Regions from separate parts of the Neoaquamicrobium sediminum genome, predicted to be linked through region 2. Evidence: predicted binding sites of a transcription regulator. Region 2 holds the regulator's gene; each other region holds the start of a gene.
The links. Region 2 encodes PhoB, which activates phosphate uptake and scavenging genes when phosphate is short. Its sites were predicted from a motif close to TGTCATNNANCTGTCAT; they were not measured.
Positions count from the first base shown of each region.

Region 1: V1479_RS17370 (DUF1868 domain-containing protein) is a predicted target of PhoB. The motif match lies at 2,004-2,020, and genes of this name have one in related genera.
Region 3: V1479_RS13785 (YdcH family protein) is a predicted target of PhoB. The motif match lies at 2,861-2,877, and genes of this name have one in related genera.
Region 4: V1479_RS12985 (bifunctional 2',3'-cyclic-nucleotide 2'-phosphodiesterase/3'-nucleotidase) is a predicted target of PhoB. The motif match lies at 2,044-2,060, and genes of this name have one in related genera.

Region 1 covers NZ_JAZHFV010000006.1:126,501-131,102, forward strand. Annotated here, with positions in the region: gene V1479_RS17360 (DUF2254 domain-containing protein) at 1-558, shown strand, start outside; gene V1479_RS17365 (phosphatase PAP2 family protein) at 555-1,268, shown strand; gene V1479_RS17370 (DUF1868 domain-containing protein) at 1,243-1,956, opposite strand; gene V1479_RS17375 (anthranilate synthase) at 2,247-4,436, shown strand; gene V1479_RS17380 (cation diffusion facilitator family transporter) at 4,492-4,602, shown strand, end outside.
Region 2 covers NZ_JAZHFV010000005.1:82,675-87,276, forward strand. Annotated here, with positions in the region: gene pstA (phosphate ABC transporter permease PstA) at 1-817, shown strand, start outside; gene pstB (phosphate ABC transporter ATP-binding protein PstB) at 847-1,692, shown strand; gene phoU (phosphate signaling complex protein PhoU) at 1,722-2,429, shown strand; gene phoB (phosphate regulon transcriptional regulator PhoB) at 2,448-3,137, shown strand; gene V1479_RS15570 (vanadium-dependent haloperoxidase) at 3,238-4,548, shown strand; gene V1479_RS15575 (CRTAC1 family protein) at 4,545-4,602, shown strand, end outside.
Region 3 covers NZ_JAZHFV010000004.1:134,357-138,958, reverse strand. Annotated here, with positions in the region: gene ykgO (type B 50S ribosomal protein L36) at 14-139, opposite strand; gene V1479_RS13805 (BA14K family protein) at 320-466, opposite strand; gene V1479_RS13800 (5-(carboxyamino)imidazole ribonucleotide synthase) at 928-2,004, opposite strand; gene purE (5-(carboxyamino)imidazole ribonucleotide mutase) at 2,001-2,498, opposite strand; gene V1479_RS13790 (YdcH family protein) at 2,508-2,711, opposite strand; gene V1479_RS13785 (YdcH family protein) at 2,941-3,117, shown strand; gene V1479_RS13780 (ArsR/SmtB family transcription factor) at 3,260-3,523, opposite strand; gene V1479_RS13775 (MFS transporter) at 3,553-4,602, opposite strand, start outside.
Region 4 covers NZ_JAZHFV010000003.1:492,719-497,320, reverse strand. Annotated here, with positions in the region: gene V1479_RS13000 (DUF1203 domain-containing protein) at 1-134, shown strand, start outside; gene ald (alanine dehydrogenase) at 269-1,384, opposite strand; gene V1479_RS12990 (Lrp/AsnC family transcriptional regulator) at 1,536-2,009, shown strand; gene V1479_RS12985 (bifunctional 2',3'-cyclic-nucleotide 2'-phosphodiesterase/3'-nucleotidase) at 2,149-4,125, shown strand; gene V1479_RS12980 (sulfite exporter TauE/SafE family protein) at 4,217-4,602, shown strand, end outside.

The DNA of each region.
Region 1 (4,602 bases), on a different contig from region 2:
GTGTATCTCGCAAGCCTGCCGGGTACTTTCATCGACCCCGGCCGGCCGATTGCCTGGTGCAGCGGTTTCGATACGGCCACCGATTTCGACGCGATCCTCGATGCCGTGACCATCGCCGACGAGCGCAGCTTCGACCAGGACCCGCGCTTCGGCCTTTGCGTTCTGGCGGAGATCGCGTCGCGTGCACTATCGCCGGGCATCAACGATCCGGGTACGGCGATCGACGTCATCGGTCGAGCGGTGCGCGTGCTGGCCATATGGGCGAGTGAAGACGAAGAGATTGAGCCGCGGTTTCCCGAGGTCTGGGTGCCGGACCTGGACATCGCCGAACTGTTCGACGACATCTTCGTGCCGATTGCGCGGGATGGCGCCGGTGTCGTGGAGGTGCAGGTCAGGTTGCAGAAGGCGCTTGCAGCACTTGCCCGAACGGGAGATCCGCGCTTCGTCGAGAATGCGCGGCGCCAGTCCGAGCAGGCGCTGGAGCGCGCGGCCCTGGCCATGGATTTCCCGAACGATATCGGCCGCGCCAGGGCGGCGGCTGCGATGGTGGGCGCATGAACAGACTTTTCCAACTCGTGCGCGGCATGCGCGAAATGCGTTTCGCGACCGTGCCGGTGCTGCTTGTCGCGGTGGTGGCAAGCGGCGTCTATATTTTCCTCGCAATCGCCGACGAGGTGAGCGAAAATGAGATCGCGCGGATCGATAGTGCGCTGCTTCTCATGCTGCGCGACCCGACCGACAGTGCGAGGCCGCTTGGGCCTGGCTGGCTGGTTGAAACGATCACCGAGATCACGGCGCTGGGCGGTTATCCGCTGCTGGTCGTGCTGGTTGCCGCGGTGCTGGGGTTCCTATTGGTTATCGGACGCTATGGGCCGGCGCTGTTCGTCTTCCTGTCGATCGTTTCGGGGACGGCGCTGAGCCAGCTTCTCAAAATGCTCTACGACCGGCCGCGGCCCGATATCGTCGATCATCTCGTGCAGACGCATACGGCGAGCTTCCCGAGCGGCCATGCGACGATGAGCGCGCTGGTCTATCTCACGCTTGCCACGCTGATCGTCCGTCTCGTCGACAGTCTTGCGGCGCGCGTCTACGTCATCTGCGTGGCCGTGCTCCTGACCATCATGGTTGGCTTCAGCCGCGTCTATCTCGGCGTCCACTGGCCGAGCGACGTTGCCGCCGGCTGGGCGCTGGGCGCGGCCTGGGCGAGCTTGACCTGGCTGGTGGTCAGCGGTCTGCGGGCGTTCAACCGATCTCGCGAAGCGGCCTGAAGTCCTCCATATCGTCGAAAACGCAGAAGGCGGGCACATCGAGCTCGATGCCTTCGGGAAGGGCGTCGAGCAGCGTCTTCATCTCGGCAAGTGCCGGCAGATAGATCGCTTCCGCCTGGGGCGGCAGCCAGTCGAGCTGATAGGCCAGCGTGATGTGGAAGGTGTAGTCGTCATGGTCCGGGTGGCGGTAGCCAAGGCGCTCCGCAAGGTTGTCGCGTGCCTCGCGCATGACCTTTTCGTCGGCATCGGTCAGGCCTGATACGACGACACCGAGCGGCGTGACCATGTCGGCCTTGATGCGGAACGGCGCCTTGACCGAGAAGCCTTCGAGGCGCTCGTCGATCCAGCTTGTCGTTTCGGGAATTGCGGCGTCGGCAGGCAGTGCCGCCGGCCAGTATTCGCGTCCACGGCGGCCTTCGATCACGCCCTGGAAAAGCGTCTTGTGCAGGCTCGATACCGGCGTGAATGTGAAGTGGTCGGCATGGGGCAGGGCGCGCAGGCGCTCGCGAACCTCCATCAGTGCTTTCTGGCTCTGCGAACCGTCGACGACGTGCGAGACGAAGGTGTTGCCCGGCTCATAGAGAAAGTTGCCGGCGCCGTCATAACGGGTGCCTAAGTGGCGCGGTGGCGTGTCTTTCCCGGTCGAGATGAAGTTTCGGCCGAATTCGTCGTTCGTCGCGTATGCCAAGGCACGTTCCTTTCCTGCGGCGCGGACCGTCCGCGTAAGCGACACGCGTGACACGAGGGTGACAGCGGGTTGTGCGAGGGCGCGGAAATCAGGTTGCGCAGGCGGGCGTTCGCCGCTAAGGATTTCGCCATGACGGTTCGTTCGATCAAGACCCTGTGGTGGTGGGCCTGCTGACAAGCGGCCGGGCGAACGCGTGCGCGTGAAATGTGATGGCCGCAACGGATTTCCGGGCGGCCATTTTGTTTTCAGTCGTCCCGGGTCCGCCAGGCGGAAACGGATGGAGACAGGGAATGACAGTCGAACTGCTTGAAGACGGCGCCGAACAGTTCATCACCGCCGGAGGCGTGACGGTGACGCGGCAACGCCACGACACACCTTATGAGGGGGCGATCGAAACCTATATCGACGCGCTCGATTCACGGCGCGGCTGCGTATTCTCCTCCAATTACGAGTATCCGGGCCGCTATACGCGCTGGGATACGGCGATGATCGACCCTCCGGTCGTCATCAGCGCCAAAGGCCGGGCGATGCGTATCGAGGCGCTGAACGCGCGCGGCGAGGTGCTGCTGCCGGCAATTCGCCGCGCGGTGGAGACGCTCTCCGCCGTGACGATGGGCGAGGTCTCGTCGCGTCTCATGACTTTGCAGGTGGCCGAGCCCGGTCGTGTCTTTGCCGAGGAGGAGCGAAGCAAGGCACCGACGGTGTTCACCGTTCTGCGGGCGCTGGTCGATCTCTTCCGATCGCCGGAGGATGGCAATCTCGGTCTCTACGGCGCATTCGGCTATGACATCGCCTTTCAGTTCGACCATGTCGAACAGAAGCTCGAACGTCCCGGCGACCAGCGCGACGTTGTGCTTTACCTGCCCGACGAGATCCTTGTGGTTGACCACCACCAGGCGAAAGCCTGGCACGACCGCTACGACTATTCCGGCGTGGGGTTTTCGACCGCAGGTCTGCCACGCGACAACGAACAGGAGCCTTTCCGGCCGAGCAGCCGCATCCCGCCGCGCGGCGACCATGAGCCCGGCGAATATGCGAAGCTGGTGGAAACGGCCAAGGAAAGCTTCCGGCGCGGTGACCTCTTCGAGGTGGTGCCGGGGCAGATGTTCTTCGAGCGCTGCGATTCCAGGCCTTCGGAGATCACGCGACGACTGAAGAAGATCAATCCGTCGCCCTATTCGTTCTTCATCAACCTCGGTGGCGGCGAATACCTGATTGGTGCCTCGCCGGAAATGTTCGTGCGGGTCAACGGCCGGCGCGTGGAGACCTGCCCGATTTCCGGCACGATCCGCCGCGGCGACGATGCGATCTCTGACTCCGAGCAGATCCTCAAGCTGCTGAACTCGAAGAAGGACGAGAGCGAGCTGACCATGTGTTCCGATGTCGACCGCAACGACAAGAGCCGGGTTTGCGAACCGGGTTCCGTGCGTGTCATCGGGCGGCGGCAGATCGAGATGTATTCGCGCCTGATCCACACGGTCGACCACATCGAAGGTCGACTGCGAGAGGGCATGGACGCGTTCGACGCATTCCTGTCGCATGCTTGGGCAGTGACGGTGACCGGCGCGCCGAAACTGTGGGCGATGCGCTTCATCGAGAACCACGAGAAGAGCCCGCGCGCCTGGTATGGTGGCGCCATCGGCATGGTGCATTTCAACGGCGATATGAACACCGGCCTGACGCTGCGCACCATCCGCATCAAGGACGGCATTGCAGAGGTCCGCGCAGGCGCGACGCTGCTTTACGATTCCGACCCTGCGGAGGAAGAAGCTGAGACGGAGCTGAAAGCTTCCGCGATGCTGACGGCGATCCGCGAGGCCTCGGCCGGCAATGCTGCAACGAGCGAGCGCGAGGGCGCGAAGGTGGGCGAGGGCGTCTCGATCCTGCTGGTCGACCATGAGGACTCGTTCGTGCACACGCTGGCGAACTATTTCCGCCAGACCGGCGCGAGTGTCTCCACCGTGCGCTCCCCGGTGCCGGAAGAAGTGTTCGACCGGGTCAATCCTGATCTTGTCGTGCTTTCACCCGGCCCCGGCAGCCCTAAGGATTTCGACACCAAGGCGACGATCGAGAAGGCGCGCAAGCGAGACCTGCCGATCTTCGGCGTCTGCCTCGGTTTGCAGGCGCTCGCGGAGGCCTATGGTGGCGAGCTGCGCCAGCTTCATGTGCCGATGCACGGCAAGCCGTCGCGCATCCGGGTTTCGAGGCCCGGCGTCATCTTTTCCGGCCTGCCCAAGGAAGTGACTGTCGGTCGCTACCACTCGATATTCGCCGATCCGGTGCGGTTGCCGGATGCGTTCATCGTCACGGCGGAAACCGAGGACGGCGTGGTGATGGCGTTCGAGCACAAGCACGAGCCTGTGGCCGCCGTGCAGTTCCACCCCGAATCGATCATGACGCTCGGCCAGAACGCCGGCATGCGGATGATCGAGAACGTGGTCGCGCATCTGCCGCGCAAGGCAAAGGTAAAGGCCGCGTGAGGAACGAGATCATGACGTTTGCCATCCCTCACGTTCGGGAGCGTCACGAGCGGTCATGACTGCCAAGCAGCGCATACGACGCCTTGCGGCATGGTCCATCGTCGTCGCTTTCGGCGTGATGGGTCTGAAGTTCGTCGCCTGGTGGATGACCGGGTCGGTCGCGCTT
Region 2 (4,602 bases):
GCTGCCTGACAGCCAGCAGCAGCTTTCAGCCGATGCGCGCGCGCTGGCCGACCGGCTGCTTGAAGAAGGCAAGATCCGCTTCGCCTTTGCCGGACACATCTTCACAAATGTGGATTCGCGCTCAGCGCCGGCATCGGCCGGCCTCGCGGGCGCTTTCGTCGGTTCGCTCTACATGATGCTGGTCGTCATCGTGCTGGCGGTGCCGATCGGCGTGATGAGCGCTGTATATCTGGAGGAGTTCGCGCCCAAGAACCGGCTTACGGACCTGATCGAGGTCAACATCAACAACCTCGCAGCCGTGCCGTCTATCGTGTTCGGTCTTCTGGGCGCCGCCGTATTCATCAACTATTTCCGGCTGCCACTGTCGGCGCCGCTGGTTGGCGGCCTGGTTCTGACGCTGATGACGCTTCCGACGATCATCATCGCTACGCGTTCGGCCCTGCGTGCCGTGCCGCCGTCGTTGCGACAGGCAGCACTCGGCCTCGGTGCGTCGAAGACGCAAACCGTGTTCCACCACGTTCTGCCGGTCACCTATCCTGGCATCCTGACGGCCACCATCATCGGTGTCGCGCAGGCGCTGGGTGAAACGGCACCGCTGCTTCTGATCGGCATGAACGCATTCGTTGCACAGATACCCGGGACGCCCATGGACCAGTCCTCTGCGCTGCCGGTCCAGATCTATCTCTGGCAGGGCAATGAAAACCGCAACTTCTTCGAAGCGCGCACGTCGGCCGCGATCATCGTTCTGCTAGGGCTGATGCTGACGCTCAACGCCATCGCGATCTTCCTGCGGTCGAGACTGGAGAGACGAAATTGAACGAACATCTGGAAGCGGAGGCCAAGGAAATGCAGATGCCATCCGAGAAGATTGTCGCCAGCACGGACCTCTATTCGATGAAGTCGTCCACGATCCGGACTCCGGATGCCGAGGCACGCCCCGTCCGGGTCAAGGCGCGCGAAGTCTGCGTCTTCTACGGCCCCAAGCAGGCGCTGTTCGACGTGTCGATCGACATTCCCGAAAAGGCCGTCACCGCCTTCATCGGCCCTTCGGGTTGCGGCAAGTCGACGTTTCTGCGCTGCCTCAACCGCATGAACGACACCATCGAAGGCGCGCGCGTCACCGGCCGCATCGAACTGGACGGTGACGACGTCTATGACGCCAGCCTCGACGTCGTGGAACTGCGTGCGCGTGTCGGCATGGTGTTCCAGAAGCCCAATCCCTTCCCGAAGTCGATCTATGAAAACATCGCCTACGGGCCGCGCATCCACGGCCTCGCTTCTTCGAAGGCCGACATGGACGGAATCGTCGAATCGAGCCTGCAGAAGGCAAGCCTCTGGGACGAGGTGAAGGATCGTCTGCAGGAACCGGGCACCGGTCTTTCGGGCGGCCAGCAGCAGCGCCTGTGCATCGCGCGCGCCATCGCTGTCTCGCCGGAAGTGATCCTCATGGATGAGCCGTGCTCCGCGCTCGATCCGATCGCGACCGCCAAGATCGAGGAACTGATCGACGAACTGCGCGAGAACTACACGATCGCCATCGTCACGCACTCGATGCAGCAGGCCGCGCGCGTCTCGCAGCGCACCGCTTTCTTCCATCTCGGCAATCTCGTCGAGGAAGGCCCGACCGACCAGATATTCACCAGCCCTGCCGAGAAGCGGACGCAGGACTACATCACCGGCCGCTTCGGCTGACGATCCCGGAAGAGCCCGAGGAGGCAAACATGGGTGAGCACACGGTCACGTCGTTTGACGACGATCTTGGCCATATCGACCAGTTGATCCGCGACATGGGCGATCTCGCCGGCGCGATGGTCGCCGCCGCGACCCGGTCGCTGTTGCAGAACGACACCGCGCTGGCGCAGAGGGTGATTTCGGACGATGTGGTGATGGATGCCCGTCAGCGCGAACTGGACGATCGCGCCATCACGCTGATCGCCAAGCGCCAGCCGATGGCGCAGGATCTGCGCTCGGTCGTCGGCGCGATCCGCATGGCGGCAGACCTGGAACGTATCGGCGACCTGGCCAAGAACATCGCCAAGCGCGTCAACGCGGTGGGCGAAGGCTCGGCGCCGCGCGGGCTTTCCCATTCCATCGACACGATGGCCCAGATGGTGATGGACCAGGTCGGTGCGGTGATCGCTGCCTATGAGGCACGCGACGCGAAAAACCTTGTAAGCCTGCGCGAAGACGACGAGAAAATCGACGTGCAGTACACGGCCGTCTTCCGCGAGCTGCTCACCTACATGATGGAAGACCCGCGCAACATCACCGCCTGCACGCATCTGCTGTTCTGCGCCAAGAATCTGGAGCGCATCGGCGACCATGTGACCAACATCGCCGAAAACGCGTATTATATCGTGACCGGCCAGCAATTGCCGCTGAACAGACCGAAGCTGGACGAGACGTCTGTGACAGTCGACAGTGAGTGACCGCAGAGAGACCTGTAGATGATTGCACCCAAGATCATGGTGGTGGAGGACGAGGAGCCGTTGGGGGTGCTTCTCAAATACAACCTGGAAGCCGAAGGGTATCAGGTCGAGGTGATCGGCCGCGGCGACGAAGCGGAGATCAGGCTGCGGGAAAGCACACCCGACCTGCTGGTGCTCGACTGGATGGTGCCCGGCATTTCCGGGATCGAGCTGTGCCGGCGGCTGCGGATGCGCCCGGAGACCGAGCGCCTGCCGATCATCATGCTGACCGCGCGCGGCGAGGAAACGGACCGGGTACGGGGCCTGTCGACCGGTTCCGACGACTATCTGGTCAAGCCGTTCTCGACGCCAGAGTTCATCGCCCGGGTCCGCGCGCTGCTGCGCCGCGCCAAGCCCGAGGTGCTTTCATCCGTGCTGAAGGTCGGCGACATCGTGCTCGACCGCGAGACGCATCGCGTGCATCGCGGCAAGTCCGAGATCAGGCTCGGCCCGACGGAGTTCCGCCTGCTGGAATTCATGATGCAGCATCCCGGCCGCGTCTTCTCGCGCGGGCAATTGCTCGACAATGTCTGGGGCGAGACGATCTACATCGACGAGCGCACCGTTGACGTGCATGTCGGCCGGTTGCGCAAGGCGGTCAACAATGGCCGTCTGCCCGATGTGATCCGCACGATACGCGGCGCGGGCTACGCGATCCGCGAGGCATAGCTGCCGATACTCCTGCGCTCCAGTTCCGCTTGCAGGCGGCAGGTGCGCCATGCTTTCCTGCCTTCACTGAGGGAGGAGTGGGCAGGGCCCGTAATCGGTGATGCGTTTTCTTTTCCATGTCGTGCTGGTTGCGGCTGTTCTGGGTCTTGTTGGCCCGGCCCGCGCGCAATCCGGCGAGAGGGCCGTGGAGGTTGCGCGGACCTGGTACCGGCTCACGCTGGAGCTGGTGCGCCATACGCCGACCTACTCACCGCCCGTCGCGAGCCGGTCCCTGGCCTATCTGGGCGTTGCCGCGCAGGAAGCGCTCGCTGGCGGGCGGCCTTGGATGCGTTCTCTGGCCGGCCAGCTCAACGGGCTCGAAGCCTTTCCTCCACGGTCTGAGGGCGTCTACGACGAGGCGGTCGTGTTGCAAAGCGCTCTCACGAACGCAACGCGTCACTTCTTCAGCAATACCGGGCCGACGGGCCAGCGGGCGATGGATGCCATCGGGAAGCGTCTCGACGCTCTGGTCTCGGAGGGCGTCGATGCGGACGTTCTTGCGCGGAGCCTTGCGTATGGGCGCGTGATTGCCGCTCATGTGATCGAGTGGTCCGCCGACGATGGTGGGGCTGTCGTGGAGAACATGGGCTTTCCGCACGACTATGTTCTAACGGAGGGGCCACAACATTGGGTTCCCACCAGCCTTATCGCGCAGCAGCAGGCGCCTTTGCTGCCTAACTGGGGCACCAACCGCACATTTGCCATGCCCGACGGCGCCACATGCGGCGTGCCGCCACCGCCCAATTACAGCGAGGAGAAAGGCAGCGCGTTCCATAACGAGGCCATGGAAGTCTACGAAGCGGCGAAGGGGCTGACGCCGGAGCAGCGGGAGATCGCCCGGTTCTGGTCGGATGACCCAATGCTGTCGCCGACACCGCCCGGCCACTGGATTTCGATTGCGCTGCAACTGCTCGAAGCGGAAGGTGCGGATGCCGAGCGCACAGTCGACGTGCTCGCGCGGCTCGGCATCGTTCTCGCCGATTCCTTCATCGGATGCTGGGAAGCCAAATACCGCTACGATCTCGTGCGCCCGGTGACGTACATAAAACGCCACATTGATGCGAAGTGGCAGCCCGACCTTATCACGCCGCCGTTTCCTGAATATCCCAGCGGTCACAGCACGCAATCGGGTGCTGCGGCCATCGTGCTGGAGGATCTGTTCGGCGCGACGTTTGCCTTCGAAGACGAAACCCATGTGGACGACGGACTGCCGCCCCGGCATTTCGAAAGCTTCCGCGAGGCGGCCGAGGAGGCAGCGATTTCGCGGCTCTATGGCGGGATCCATTATCGAGCTGCCATAGAGCGCGGGCTGGAGCAGGGCTACTGCATTGGCGCTTACACCAACGGGCTGGTGACGCGGAGAGCGGAATGATGCGCCACGTCGTTTCAGCGCTCTTTCTTTCGGTCGGCATTTGCGTACCCGTGC
Region 3 (4,602 bases), on a different contig from region 2:
AAGCGCGCGGGCCTCAGCCCTGGCGAGCCTTGAAGCGCGGCGCGGTCTTGTTGATGATGTAGACGCGGCCCTTGCGGCGAACCATGCGGTTGTCGCGGTGACGGCTCTTGAGCGCCTTGAGCGAGTTCTTGATCTTCATCGGTATAGCCCGTTTCCTGATGCCCTGGCGGGCCAACATAAAAGCGCGCCCGAGGCGCGCCGCAAATCTGCGATGGCTCATAGACGAGTTGACGGGGCCGTGTCAACCGCGCCGACGCCTTGTAGCGCTCTTGCAGAGGGTGCCCGGCCCGCTTGGCGGGGGCCGGGCATCCGTTCATTCTCAGCTATATGGCGATACGCACTGGCGGCGCGGACCGTTATATGGCTGATAGGTATTGTCGTAGGCCCGGTACGACCGCCACCGGTCGTAGCACCACTGGACGTGAGCTGAACCTCCACGCGATCTGACCGCAGGCGCCTGATTCATGGCGCCGCCGATGATCGCACCGGCGATGAAGGCCGCCGGCGGGAACCAGAAACCATTATACTGCCGGTAGCCGGGACGACGATCCCTGTAGCCTCTGTGACCACGCCAGTAAGTGCTGTTTCCACGGCGTTCGAACCTGTCTCGGCCCCGATCCCTGCGGTTGTCGCGACGGTAGTCACGGTCTCGCCGATACTGCACATTCGTCACAGCGGAAGATACGGCCGGCGCATTGGGCACGAAAACCGGCGCAGCGGCAGCGGGTACCGCCGTACCAACTGCAAATGAAAGCGCCAGCACATGGCAAAGCGCGGATGATAATTTAAACATCGAACAGCCTCCTGCATAAGTCCCTATCATTGAGGAAACGGCAGGGCCGGCCTTTAGTTTCGTTACATTATGGCAATGTTGGCGGGAGCGTCCGATGAAGCCGCACACCTGACCCACGGCCGTCGCTCGGCGGATCACCGCGTGAGGCGCGTGAAGTGGCCCATCTTGCGTCCAGGTCGAGCCTCGGCCTTGCCGTAGAGATGCAGCATCACGCCCGGTTCGGCGAGTAACGCTGGTGCCCGCTCTACATCGTCGCCGATCAGATTTTCCATGACGCAATCGCTATACCGATCAGGGTTGCCAAGCGGCAGTCCGGCGACCGCGCGAATATGCTGCTCGAATTGCGAGACCAAGCATGCGGCCTCGGTCCAGTGCCCGGAATTGTGCACCCGCGGCGCAATCTCGTTGGCAAGCACGCTGCCATCCGCCATCACGAAAAACTCGACGCCTATGACGCCGACATAGCCGAGCCCATCGAGGATTGCCTTCGCCGCCTCCCGGGCCGCTGAAAGCGTATCCGGCGATGCAATGGCCGGCACCGTCGACGTATGCAAGATGCCGGCGCGGTGGACGTTTTCAGCCGCATCGTAGACGGCGATGCCGCCATCTCGCCCGCGCGCCGCAATAACGGATATTTCTCGCTCGAACGGAACCAGCGCCTCGAGGATGAGCGGCACGCCACCCATCTCGTCATAGCAACCGGCAATCTCTGCCGTACCGCCTGCCCGGAACACGCGCTGGCCCTTGCCGTCGTAGCCCATGCGCCGTGTCTTGAGCACACCTGCTCCACCAAAGGTGCTCAAAGCCTTGTCGAGATCTGCATCGCTGTCCACGGCAACGAAGCGCGCTGTGGATATGCCCATCTCGTTCAGGGCAGTCTTCTCGGCGAGACGGTCCTGGGCAACCTCAAGCGCACGCGGCGGCGGGGCGACAGTCACGTCGGCAGCCAGCATTTCGGCTGCATGGACAGGCACGTTCTCGAATTCGTAGGTCACCACGGCGCATTCCCGCGCCAGTTCGGCCAGCGCATGTGCATCGTCATAGGCGGCAATAATCTGGCGGCTGGCGACCTGCGCGGCGGGACAATCCGCCTGCGGTTCGAGCACGATAATGCGATAGCCGAGGCGGGCTGCGGCCATCGCCAGCATGCGGCCAAGCTGGCCGCCCCCGATGATGCCGATGCAGGCGCCGGGCTGAAGCGGGAAGGTCATGCGTCGTCGGAGGGGTGGTCGGCTACGGCGGCGGTACGCGACGCGCGCCACCCATCGAGGCGCGCCGCCAGCGCCTCGTCTCCAAGAGCGAGAACTGCGGCGGCCAGGAGCGCCGCGTTCGTCGCACCCGCCTTGCCAATGGCAAGCGTGCCGACGGGAATGCCGGCCGGCATCTGCACGATCGACAACAGGGAATCCTGCCCCGAAAGCGCCTTCGATTCGACGGGCACGCCGAATACCGGCAACGGCGTCATCGCAGCGGTCATGCCGGGCAGGTGCGCTGCACCGCCGGCGCCGGCGATAATCACCTTGAACCCGGCCGCCTTGGCACCAGTCGCGAAATCGTAGAGGCGCTGCGGAGTGCGGTGTGCCGACACGATGCGGCATTCATGCGAAATGCCCAGTTCGCCAAGCGTATCTGCGGCGTGCCGCATGGTCGCCCAATCGGACTGGCTGCCCATGATGATGGCGACGTCAGCGCTATGGCCGGTCATGTCCGTCCCTCACGCGATTATGTCGGGAATGATACGATCTTCCAGCTGCTGCATGCGGTCCTTCAGGGTCAGTTTCTTCTTCTTCATGCGCTGGATCTGCAGTGGATCGCAGCCCACCGCGATCATAGCATTGATCGCGGCATCGAAGTCCGTGTGTTCCTGTTTGACCTTTGCAAACTCGAGACGAATCTCGGCCTGTTCCTGTTCCGACATGCTCAACCGTCTGAAGATTGTGAGGCGGGAATCGCCTGCGCGGGCGGGTTCCGGAGCTTCCGCGACCGGCGAGCGCCTCATAACACATTTCGACCTGTCAGGAAATGCTACTACGCTCCATTCGACACGATTGTCGTTCGATGGCAAAGTGTCATGGCGCTGTCACGAAGCGACCTGCGGTGGACGCTCGGGATGGCGCGATCGAGGAACGATGAAGGGAGAATCTATCATGTCTCTTGCATCCCATCTTGCAGAGCTGCAACGGAAGCATGGCGATATCGAACGCGAGATCGACGAGGCTTTGACGCACCCGTCGTGCGATACCCTCGAAATCGCCAAGCTCAAGCGGCGCAAGCTGGCCCTCAAGGACGAGATAGAAAAACTGAGTTCGCCGACGCGACATTAATCGGCACATAGGCACCGCAACGGTGCTGCACTTCTAGCAAAGCCGATGGCGCCCGCGCCATCGGCGCTTAGTGGCGTTGTCTGCCCGCAAATGCGCATGCGGGCCTACGCCGCAACGAGGATGTGCCTGCGCCGAGGCGGCGCTATTCCTCCCAGAACTGATCCAGCCAGATGTTAAGCTTCAGGAACCCCTGGTTGCTGATCGCATAGATACGCCGCGTTCCCTGCGAGCGGGCGCTGACCAGTCCGGTATCCAGCAAGACCTTGAGATGTTGTGAAACGGCGGGCCGCGAGACTGGCAACCCCAGGGCGAGTTCGTTGACGGTCTTCGGCCCGCGCCTCAGCTCCTCGAGCAGATGACGGCGATTGGTGTCCGCAATGGCCATGAACGCGTCTGGCTGGGTCATGGTTATTTGTAACCCGCCCGCAGCGAAGTTCAATTGGCTTGTGGCTGGGGCTCGCTTGTGCCGATCGTATCGTCGGAGGCCGCATGGGCCTCCTGATCCGCGCGCGGATCGAGCAGGCCTGCCTGTGGCGTGACCGCACGCTCGGAAGGCAGTGTCTTGAAGGCCTCGCGATCTTCAAGCGGCACCGGTGCCCGGCGCGTCGTGCGCAGCATCGCATAACCACCGAGCGACAAGTGCGCCAGCGCGGTGGCCAGGAACAGGCTTTCGGGCCGCATCTGCGCCATCAGGAAAGCACCGACCAGCGGGCCGATCATCGTGCCGAAGCCGTAAAGCAGCAGCAGGCCACCCGAAACCTTGACGAAATCCTCCGTGCTTGCGTGATCGTTGGCATGCGCAACGGCGATCGAATAGAGCGTATAGGCGAGCGCGCCGTACGCTGCCGTCAGGACCAGTATGGCAACGCTGGAACGCGGCGCCAGTGCAAAAACCAGAAGCGCGAAGAGGGCCGAACCGAAAGCTGCCGCCGCCAGCACGTAGCGGCGGTCGGTGCGATCCGAGGCGCGACCGACGGGAAGCTGCGTCACCGCGCCTGCCACGACCACGAGGCTCATCATCAGCGCGATTTCGGCCGTCGATATGCCGACGCGGGCACCGTAGACCGCGCCCAGCGTGCCCCACGCGCCGTTGGCGACGCCGACGAGCACGCAGCCCACCGCCGCCACCGGCGAATTGTTGTAAAGACCCTTGAGATCGAGCTTCACATCGGCAAGCGGTTCCGGTGTCGCAGCAGAGGAGATCGCGGTCGGAATGAGGGATGCGCAGAAGAAGATGCCAGCCACCATGAACAAAGCCGCGCTGACGATTTCGCCTGCGGCCACGATCATCTGGCCGCCCATGATGGAGGCGTATGTGACCATCATGTAGAGACCGAAGACCGTGCCGCGATTGTCGTTGGTCGCTTTCTCGTTCAGCCAGCTCTCGATGATCATGAACGCGCCGGCCATGGTGAAGCCGGTCCCTGCGCGCAGCGCGATCCAGGCGTATTCGTCAACCCACAGCCCGGTCAGAAGCGCGATGAT
Region 4 (4,602 bases), on a different contig from region 2:
GCACCGGCGGCGTGGTGGCGACCCACAAGATCTGCGGCCGCGCGCACGAAATCTTCGAACGCGTGGAGGTTGCGTATGTCCACATGCGCTCGGCGCGGAACAATTGCTATCAGCTCAGGATCGAGCGGGCGTAGCCAAGAAAAAGGCCCGCCGGTGGTGCAGACCGGCGGGCCATCGTCTCCGCGCGGGAGGACTTGCGCGGAAACCTCGGTTGGCTTCAAGGCATGTCTTTTCCCCGAAACCGGTTTCCACTTTCGGGAGACATGCTTCAGGCCGCGATCACCGCCCGCGGCTCGACCATTTCGTAGCCGAGCGCTTCGGCGACGGCCTGGTTGGTGATGCGGCCCTTGTGCACGTTGAGGCCGTTGCGCAGGTGCTGATCGTCGACGATCGCTTTCAAGCCGCGATTGGCAAGCTGCAGGCCATAGTGGAGCGTCGCATTGTTGAGCGCGTGCGCCGAGGTGACCGGCACGGCGCCCGGCATGTTGGCGACGCAATAATGGATGACGCCGTCGACCTCGTAGGTGGGCTCGGCATGGGTGGTGGCGTGCGAGGTCTCGAAGCAGCCGCCCTGATCGATGGCGACATCGACCAGCACCGCGCCCTTCTTCATGCCCGACAGCATTTCGCGCGAGACGAGCTTGGGGGCCGCCGCGCCGGGGATCAGCACCGCGCCGACGATCACGTCGGCGGAGAAGCACTCTTCCTCCAACGCCTCGACGGTGGAGTAGCGCGTGTGCACGCGGCCGTTGAAGATGTCGTCGAGCTGGCGCAGGCGCGGGATCGAACGGTCGATGATGGTGACGTCGGCGCCGAGGCCGGCGGCCATCTTCGCCGCGTTCAGACCGACCACGCCGCCGCCGATGACGGTGACCTTGCCGGGCAGAACGCCCGGCACACCGCCCAGGAGAACACCACGGCCGCCATTGGCCTTCTGCAACGCCGTCGCGCCGGCCTGGATCGCGAGGCGGCCGGCGACCTCCGACATCGGCGCGAGCAGCGGCAGACCGCCGCGATCGTCGGTGACGGTCTCGTAGGCGATCGCGGTGACGCCGGACTCGACGAGGCCGCTGGTCTGCGCCGGATCGGGCGCGAGGTGGAGATAGGTGTAAAGGATCTGGCCTTCGCGGAGCTGCACCCATTCCGAGGGCTGCGGCTCCTTGACCTTCACGATCATGTCCGACTTGGCGAACACTTCCTCGGCCGTCTTCGCGATTTTCGCGCCAGCGGCCATATAGGCTGCGTCGTCGGCGCCGATGCCGGCGCCCGCGCCGGTCTCGACGAGCACATCGTGGCCATGGGTGACATATTCGCGGACCGAGCCGGGGGTGAGGCCGACGCGGTATTCGTGGTTCTTGATTTCCTTGGGGCAGCCGACGCGCATTGGCGCTATTCCTCGCATTTGACGTTATGTTCCCTGAGGGAAATTGTTAACACGCCTGCCGTGGAACGTGTTTGCGAATAGTAGTGTTCGGGACCGTCGGTTTCGTATATTCTTGCGCAAAATGGAGTTTTTGCGGGAGGAATCACGGTTTATGACCCGAGACAGGATCGATATCGCTATTCTTGAAGCTTTGCAGAAGGATGGCCGAATTTCCAATGCCGCGCTTGCGGAGGCTGTGGGGCTATCGCAATCCGCCTGTTCGCGCCGGCTCGACAATCTGGAAAAGGAAGGCGTGATACGGGGCTATCACGCGCGCCTTTCCAACGCCGCACTCGGTCACCGTATGACCGCGATCGTGCATATCTCGCTGTCTGGACAGTTCGAAAAGACGCTGGCCGATTTCGAGGCGGCGGTGAAACGCTGCCCGAACGTGCTGTCGTGCCACCTGATGTCGGGCGAATACGACTACATCCTGCGCATCGCCGCGCGCGATCTCGAGGACTATGAGCGTATCCACAAGGAATGGCTGACGGCGATGCCGCACGTCACCAAGATCAACTCGTCCTTCGCGCTGCGCGAGGTGATCGATCGCACCCATGTCGGCATGAAGCCGGATATGGCGTGAGGCGTGGGTTGGAAGGCCTGATAAGCCGGCAAAATTTCATCGGCGCGTCACGCGAAGCTGCTGGACTCATTGTTCCGACGGCGCGACACTCGTTGCGCCCCTTCACGGCCAAGAGAAAATATCCAGACGGAGAACGACAATGTTCGCGACGATACCTGCCATTTCCCGCCGCACTTTCCTGGCCGGTTCCGCAGCCGCGGGCGCGGTCGTGATGCTGCACCCGTTCTCGGCGCGGGCGCAGGCCAACCAGGCGCATCTGCGGATCATGGAAACGACGGACCTGCACGTCCACGTCTTCCCCTACGACTATTATGGCGACCGGCCCAACGACACGATGGGCCTTGCGCGCACGGCCTCGATCATCGAAGCGATCCGCGCCGAGGCGACCAACGCGATGCTGGTCGACAATGGCGACTTCCTGCAGGGCAACCCGATGGGCGACTACATCGCTTACGAGCGGGGCATGAAGGCGGGAGACATCCACCCTATCATCGCCGGCATGAACGTGCTCGGATACGATGCCTCGACGCTGGGCAACCACGAGTTCAATTACGGGCTCGATTTCATGATGAACACGATCGCGGGCGCCAATTTCCCGGTGGTCTGCGCCAACGTCACCAAGGGCCAGCTTGCCGGCAACGCGCGCGAGGACGATCTCTTCCTCAAGCCTTATGTGATCCTCGACAAGACGGTGACGGACGGCGCGGGCCAGTCGCATCCCGTCAAGGTGGGGCTGATCGGCTTCGTGCCGCCGCAGATCATGAACTGGGATTCGCGCCACCTCGTCGGCAAGGCGGCGACCCGCGACATCGTCAAGGCGGCGCAGGCCTGGGTGCCGCAGATGAAGGAGGAGGGCGCCGACATCATCATTGCGCTGTCGCACTCCGGCATGGGGCCTGTCGGCTACGAGGAGAACCTGGAGAACGCCTCGATCCAGCTTGCCGGCATCGACGGGATCGACGCGCTGGTGACCGGCCACAGCCATCTTGCTTTCCCCGGCCCGCAGTTCGACGGCGTGGAAGGCGTCGACAACGCGGGCGGTACGATCGGCGGCAAGCCGGGCGTGATGGGCGGCTTCTGGGGCTCGCATCTCGGCCTGCTCGACCTGCTCCTGGAGCGCGACGGCAATAGCTGGCGCGTCGTGAGCTCGACCAGCGAAGCGCGGCCGATCTCGGAGCGCGTCGACGGCAAGACGAACGCGCTGGTGGAAAGTGTGGCGGCGGTGGAGGACGCGGTGCGCGCCGACCACGAGGCGACACTCGCTTACGTGCGCGCGCCGGTCGGCAAGACGGATGCGCACCTGCATTCCTATTTCGCGCTGGTTGCCGACGACCCGTCGGTGCAGATCGTGAGCCAGGCGCAGGTCTGGTACATCACCGACATGCTGAAGGACACGGAATATGCCGAGCTGCCGGTGCTTTCGGCTGCCGCTCCCTTCAAGGCCGGCGGGCGCGGCGGGCCTGATTATTACACCGACGTGCCGCCCGGAGACGTGGCGATCCGCAATGTCGCCGACCTCTATCTCTATCCCAACACCGTGCAGGCGGTGGTGATCACCGGTGCGCAGGTGAAGGAGTGGCTGGAAATGTCGGCCGGCATCTTCAACCAGATCGAGGCAGGTGGCACCGACCAGCCGCTCATCAACCCGGATTTCCCGTCCTACAATTTCGATGTGATCGACGGCGTGACCTACCGCATCGACCTGTCGCAGCCGGCGAAATACACCTCCAAGGGCGAGTTGCAGAACGCCGATGCGAGCCGCATCGTGGACTTGCAGTTCGACGGCGCGCCGATCGATCCGGAGGCACGTTTCGTCGTGGCCTCCAACAATTACCGCGCCGGCGGTGGCGGCAACTTCCCCGAGATCGGCCCCGACAAGGTTGTGTTCGAGGCGCCCGACACCAACCGCGACGTGATCGTGCGCTACATCGTGGAGCAGGGCACCATTGACCCGAAGGCCGACGCGAACTGGAACTTCGTGCCGCTGGAAGGCACGACGGTGGTGTTCGAGACGGGGCCGAAGGCAGAGGCCTTCATCGGCGAAGTGACTGGCGTTGCGATCGAAGCCGCGGGCGAGGGCGAGGGCGGTTTCGCGAAGTATCGCATCACACTCTAAGGGCGCCAGACAGGATCGGCGGCAGCCGGTCCTGTGGCTCTTGTTTCCGTCGGTGTGGCGATACAATCTCTCCGCAGCCGACGGAGGCACGATGGGCGACCCTTCCACCATTCTCGCGATCTGCGCGACTTTTCTTCTGGCAGGCTTCGTCAAGGGCGTGGTCGGGCTCGGCCTGCCGACGATCAGCCTCGCGCTGCTGACAGCGGTGCTTGGGCTGCCGCAGGCGATGGCGCTGCTGCTGGTGCCGTCGTTTGCGACCAATCTCTGGCAGGCGCTTGCCGGCGGCAACGCGCTCACGATCCTGCGGCGCAACTGGCAATTCTTCGCGCTTGCGACGCTGACCGTGTGGATCGGTGCTCTCGGTCTGTCGCGGCTCGATACCAACGTGCTCGCAGGGCTGCTGGGCGTGATCCTGATCGTCTATGCCGCGCTCAACCTGTCAGGGTTGCGCTTCACCGTGCCGGCGGCGCGCCAGCC